DNA from 2 places in the Granulicatella adiacens ATCC 49175 genome. Region 1 is predicted to be linked to the other one. Evidence: a T-box and tRNA genes for the amino acid it is inferred to sense, from the RefSeq annotation. Region 1 holds a T-box; the other holds one or more tRNA genes.
What was found. The T-box of region 1 lies ahead of thrS (threonine--tRNA ligase). A T-box ahead of a tRNA ligase gene usually reads a tRNA of that ligase, here a tRNA-Thr.
Positions count from the first base shown of each region.

Region 2: it has a tRNA-Thr gene. The T-box ahead of thrS (threonine--tRNA ligase) is inferred to sense a tRNA for this amino acid. The anticodon was not compared.

Region 1 covers NZ_CP102283.1:1,477,425-1,480,856, reverse strand. Annotated here, with positions in the region: gene NQ540_RS07245 (DnaD domain protein) at 1-303, shown strand, start outside; gene dnaI (primosomal protein DnaI) at 318-1,241, shown strand; T-box leader at 1,298-1,511, shown strand; gene thrS (threonine--tRNA ligase) at 1,584-3,432, shown strand, end outside.
Region 2 covers NZ_CP102283.1:1,619,088-1,622,519, forward strand. Annotated here, with positions in the region: rRNA gene NQ540_RS07995 (16S ribosomal RNA) at 1-1,039, opposite strand, end outside; tRNA gene NQ540_RS08000 (tRNA-Thr) at 1,450-1,522, shown strand; gene NQ540_RS08005 (diacylglycerol/lipid kinase family protein) at 1,604-2,485, opposite strand; gene pepT (peptidase T) at 2,659-3,432, opposite strand, start outside.

The sequences.
Region 1 (3,432 bases):
GATGCGATTGCTAACGACTGGGCGACCAAAGGGATTCAAAGCGCTAAAGAGGCCATAGATGCTGTAAGGAACCGTGATTTACAAAGAGAGGTTAAGCGGAAACAGCAATTGCATAATGCAGGTAAGAATAACTACAGAAAAAATAGTGGTTATCAAGAGCAATTACCAGAGTGGGCGAAAGAGTCCAAGACGAAGGAAAAACAAACGCCTACACCAAGTAAGAGTCAACCAGAACAAGTTTCAAATCATTTGGCCAATCAAATTGCAAAATTAAAAACGAGTCAACAAAAAGAACAACAATAATGGAGGTGACCACAATGGAAGGTTTTAAAGGATTATTAAATCAAAGAGAGGCGGATCAAAAGATTCCTAATTTAAAAGCCATCGAAGAAAAAATTTATTCTGATGAAGATGTCAAATCTTTTTTAGAGCGTCATAAAAGTGAATTAGATCCGCAAGCCGTTCGTAAAGGAACCTCTGCGTTGTTAGAATTCATTATGGAAAGAGATGCCAGAAAAAATCATCAAGTTGTAAAGGCTCCAGGATTAGAACCATCACTTGAAGTGCATAATGGTTTTATTTTAGTAAATTATAGTCGGACAGAAGAAGCGATTCGCCAGGAAAGAGAACGCAAACGTAGAAAATTGATTCATTCGATTAATATGCCGAAAAATATCGCAGAAGCACGTTTTTCAGATACGGCGCTTACGCCAGAACGACAAGAGGTCATTGGGGAATTGTTGAAATTCATCGAAGGATATAAACCAGAGGATGCCGAATATCAAAAAGGTTTATACTTAGCAGGGCCTTTTGGAGTTGGAAAGACTTATATGATGGGGGCATTAGCGAATGAATTGTCTGAACATGGGATAGAGACGACTTTAGTCAATGTTCCAACTTATAGTTCAGAAATCAAACAGGCGATTGCGACAAATTCGGTTGAATCAAAACTAATGACGATTAAAAATACACCTATTTTAGTTCTAGATGATATTGGTGCTGAAATGAATAGTGCATGGTTTAGAGATGAAGTATTGATGGTGATTTTACAGCACCGTATGTTGCAAGAATTACCAACGTTCTTCACATCGAACTTCACGATTGAACAGTTAGAAGCGCATTTTGCTCATTCGAACAAAGGAGACCAAGAGCTTCTTAAAGCAAAACGTCTGATCGAACGTATTCGTTTCTTAGCAAAAGAATTTTTTGTAGATGGTATTAATCACAGAAATCCATCTTAATTAAAATGCTTGAAAATAAAATAGATTAGTGGTTAAATACTAATGAACTAAATAATTTGAAAATGATGAAAAAGACAAGAAACTATCTCTTGGTTACATTTTAGAGAAAAGTGGGTTGGTGCAACACTTTATCCGGAATAGTTTTACCACTTTTGAATCCTTGCTTGAAATCAGTAGAGTAAGGCGTATCGGAGCGTTAGTCCGTTTAAGATTTGTCAATGAGAGACAAATGAATTTGGGTGGAACCACGTAGAGAATGACGTCCCATAGTTTGCAGTAGCAGACTATGGGATTTTTTGTTTGGTTTAAATTTTTCAAAAGGAAAGAAGGAAGAAAATGTCAATGATTAAAATTACTTTTCCAGATGGTGCCGTTAAGGAGTTTCCAAAAGGAATTACAGTAAAAGAAGTTGCCGAAAGTATTAGTAAAAGTTTAGCGAAAAAAGCATTAGCAGGTAAAGTGAACGGAGAATTAGTAGACTTTGACCGTTCTATTGAAGAAGATGCTTCTATCGAAATCGTTACACCAGATCATGAAGATGCATTAGGAATCTTACGTCACTCAACAGCACACTTATTAGCGCACGCATTAACTCGTTTATACCCAGGAATTCACTTTGGGGTAGGACCAGCAATCGAAACAGGATTCTACTACGATACTGATATGCCAAATCAATTAACAGAAGATGCTCTTCCAGAAGTGGAAGCAGAAATGATGAAAATCGTTAAAGAAAACTACCCAATCGTTCGCCGTGAAGTAAGCCGTAAGGAAGCGCTAGAAATCTTCGCAAATGACCCTTATAAAGTAGAGTTAATTAATGGTTTACCTGAAGACGAAACAATCACTGTTTACCAACAAGAAGATTTCGTTGACTTATGTCGTGGTATCCACGTTCCTTCAACAGGACGTATCCAAGTCTTCAAATTATTATCACTTGCTGGAGCTTATTGGAGAGGTGACTCTAACAACAAGATGATGCAACGTGTTTACGGTACAGCATTCTTCGATAAAGCAGACTTAAAAGAATTCTTGAAGATGCGTGAAGAAGCCAAAGAACGTGATCACCGTAAACTAGGGAAAGAATTAGACTTATTTATGATTAGTCAAGAAGTTGGTTCAGGATTACCATTCTGGTTACCAAAAGGGGCTACAATCCGTCGTACAATCGAACGTTACATTGTGGATAAAGAAATTAGCCTTGGATACCAACACGTGTACACTCCAGTTATGGCTGATGTAGGTCTTTACAAAACTTCAGGGCACTGGGCTCACTATCAAGAAGATATGTTCCCACCAATGGATATGGGTGATGGCGAATTATTAGTATTACGCCCAATGAACTGTCCTCACCACATGATGGTTTACAAAAACCACATCCACAGCTACCGTGAATTACCAATTCGTATTGCTGAATTAGGAATGATGCACCGTTATGAAAAATCAGGTGCCCTATCTGGGTTACAACGTGTACGTGAAATGACTCTTAACGATGGACATACATTCGTTCGTCCAGACCAAATTAAAGACGAATTCAAACGTATCTTAGACTTAATCCGCGAAGTATATAGTGACTTCAACGTTAAAGACTACCGCTTCCGTTTAAGCTATCGTGATCCTGAAGATAAACATAAATACTTCGATGATGATGAAATGTGGAACAAAGCAGAAACAATGTTAAAAGAAGCAATGGATGAAATGGGATTAGAATACTTCGAAGCTATCGGCGAAGCAGCATTCTACGGTCCAAAATTAGATATTCAATTCCGTACAGCAATGGGATTAGAAGAAACAATGTCTACAATCCAATTAGACTTCCTATTGCCAGAACGCTTCGACTTAACCTATGTTGGGGAAGATGGAGATAACACTCACCGTCCAGTGGTAATCCATCGTGGGGTTGTTTCAACTGCAGAACGTTTCGTAGCTTACTTAATCGAAGAGTACAAAGGAGCATTCCCAACTTGGTTAGCTCCAGTTCAAGCAACAATCATTCCTGTAAGTGTAGAACATCATTATGATGCTGCACGTGAGTTGAAAGAAAAAATGGCTCGCTTAGGAATGCGTGTGGAACTTGATGACCGTAATGAAAAAATGGGGTACAAGATTCGTGCCTCTCAAACTCAAAAAATTCCTTATCAATTAGTAATTGGGGATAAAGAGGTTGAAGAAGGTACTGTAACGGTTCGTCGTT
Region 2 (3,432 bases), 140 kb from region 1:
AAGGGAAAGCTCTATCTCTAGAGTGGTCAAAGGATGTCAAGACTTGGTAAGGTTCTTCGCGTTGCTTCGAATTAAACCACATGCTCCACCGCTTGTGCGGGTCCCCGTCAATTCCTTTGAGTTTCAACCTTGCGGTCGTACTCCCCAGGCGGAGTGCTTAATGCGTTAACTGCAGCACTGAAGGGCGGAAACCCTCCAACACTTAGCACTCATCGTTTACGGCGTGGACTACCAGGGTATCTAATCCTGTTTGCTACCCACGCTTTCGAGCCTCAGCGTCAGTTACAGACCAGAGAGTCGCCTTCGCCACTGGTGTTCCTCCATATATCTACGCATTTCACCGCTACACATGGAATTCCACTCTCCTCTTCTGCACTCAAGTTCCCCAGTTTCCAATGACCCTCCCCGGTTGAGCCGGGGGCTTTCACATCAGACTTAAGGAACCGCCTGCGCTCGCTTTACGCCCAATAAATCCGGACAACGCTTGCCACCTACGTATTACCGCGGCTGCTGGCACGTAGTTAGCCGTGGCTTTCTGGTTAGATACCGTCAAGGCGCTAACAGTTACTCTAGCACTTGTTCTTCTCTAACAACAGAGTTTTACGATCCGAAAACCTTCTTCACTCACGCGGCGTTGCTCCGTCAGACTTGCGTCCATTGCGGAAGATTCCCTACTGCTGCCTCCCGTAGGAGTTTGGGCCGTGTCTCAGTCCCAATGTGGCCGATCACCCTCTCAGGTCGGCTATGCATCACGGCCTTGGTGAGCCGTTACCTCACCAACTAGCTAATGCACCGCGGGTCCATCCATCAGCAGAAGCTTGCGCCTCTTTTCCTCTTCAAACCATGCGATTCGAAGACCTATGCGGTTTTAGCATCCGTTTCCGGATGTTATCCCCCTCTGATGGGCAGGTTACCCACGTGTTACTCACCCGTTCGCCACTAGATTGACCAGTGCAAGCACCGGTCGCTCTCGTTCGACTTGCATGTATTAGGCACGCCGCCAGCGTTCGTCCTGAGCCAGGATCAAACTCTCATGAAAAATTTGAATTTTCATGAGCTTTGAAAAGCTCATTTTAATTACTGACTTATTGTATCTCTTTAAGAGATAAGAAATTGTTGTTTCTTCATTAAAATTAATGAAGTCCCTACACATTTGGTTCGTCTTCTTTGTTCAGTTTTCAAAGGTCAATCGTTGTTTTGCAACAACTTCTATATCCTATCACAGGACATTTTTACTGTCAACAGTTTTTATTCAACTTTTTCAAAGTTTTTTGAAACTGTTTTATAAGCGAACGTTCGCTCAACAGTGATATTAATTTATCATAACCAAGAACTGTTTGCAAACGAAATGATTTATTTTTTAAAAAAATTTTTTAATTCCTTTTTCATTGATTTTTCAATAAAGTCTTTACTTTCTTTTTAGAGGCTCGTATAATAAAGAGTACATCAGCCGAAATAGCTCAGTTGGCAGAGCAACGCACTCGTAACGCGTAGGTCGCAGGTTCGACCCCTGTTTTCGGCATCTATTAGAAAAGCGTTCAAGAAGAGGTCAAATGAATCTTCTTGAACGCTTTTTATTATTATTTTTGTACGAGTATTCACTTTACTCTTTTGGAGCTGAGTAAACTGAAACGTGATTCCCAAAAATTTTAATCTGAACTGGAAGATCGTCTGATTGGTCTCCATCAACGTCAGACTCTAGTTTGGAATCCGATGAAATTTTTATATTTTTTGCTTTAATATATTCGATATTTTCATTTTCAACCACATCCCCTTTTAATATATTAGGAATGAGTGATAGTTTTGAGAAGATAGAAGCATCTTTAAGAATCAATATATTAGCATAGCCATCCTTGTTTTCATCAAACATTTTTTTGTCCGCATAATAGTTGGACAATAGAACAAGTACTTGACTAGCTTCTCCGTGATAGTTTCCATTCTCTGTTTCAACATGAATCATAAACGCTTCATCTTTTAATACCGATTTCATCGTATTAATTGCATAGGCTAAAACCCCATATTTTGTCTTATCTTCAATCTCAACATTGTGAATGGCTTCTGGCAGGGATCCCACACTAAAAATATATCCAAAGTAATGATCGTTAGCTTTCCCAATATCAATAGCGTTGGTATTGTTGAAATCGAGTTCTTCTATCGCTTGGTCAATATCTTGACTGATTTCTAATAATTTTGTAATTAAATTACCTGTCCCACCTGGGATAATCCCTAGTTTAGGAATATATTCTTTTTCAGCTATTCCTGAAATTACTTCATTAACGGTACCATCACCACCAAACACTACTACAGCTTCAGCTTTTTCTTTAACAGCTTCTTCAGCAAAAATAGTTGCGTCTTTCGCTTTCTCAGTTATTCTAGTTTCAACAACGTCAAAATATTCTTTCGCTTTGTTTTCAATTTTTTCTTTATAATCCAAAGCTTTTTCTCCACCAGAAGTTGGATTAATAATAATCATTACTTTTTTCATCCTAAACATCTCCCTATTCTGTTGTTCAAAATCATTTTAAACCTACTTTCGAATAGCTTGCCTTATTAATATTCTAAGTATTTGTAATGCATTATAACATATGATAATGTATTCCTTATCTTTTTTATCTTACTTTAATGGTAATCAATATCTATAAAAATAAGGCCGAGTAATTACCCGACCTTTTTATTTTGTACTAATTTAATTATCTTCAATACTACATCACTGGCTTTTTGCATGCTTTCGAGAGTTACGAATTCGTATTGCCCATGGAGGTTCTCAGCTCCGGTAAATAAGTTTGGAGTTGGGATTCCTTTATAAGTAATAATACATCCATCTGTTCCTCCACGGAATGGTTGAATATCTGGCGTGATACCACATTCTTTATAAGCCTCAATTGCTACTTCAACTGAAGTCATATCGTCTTTTAGGATTTCATACATATTATAGTACTCATCGTAAATCGTACATTCGATACGTGGCACATCATACGTTGCATTTTGCGCATCGACGATTTGTTGGAACTGCGCTTTTCGCTCTTCGAATTTCTCCATCGAGTGATCACGAATAATATATTCCAATTCAACCTTACCGATGTCGCCTGATTGTTTCGATAACATAAAGTATCCTTCGTACCCACTTGTACGTTCTGGCACTTCATCCACTGGCATGTGAGCAAATAGTTTTGCCGCTTCCGCTAAAGCATTCACCATGACATCTTTGGCTTGCCCTGGGTGAACACTAGTCCCGTGAATTGTCACCACTGCACGAGCCGCATTAAACGTTTCATATTCTAACTTTCCTACCACTCCACTATCTAAAGTATAGGCAAATTTTGCAGGCATTCTATCCGCTTTGAAACGGTGTGCGCCCTTTCCAATTTCTTCGTCAGGCCCAAATGCTAACCATATATCGCCATGCGGAATCTCTGGATGAGCCATTAAGTA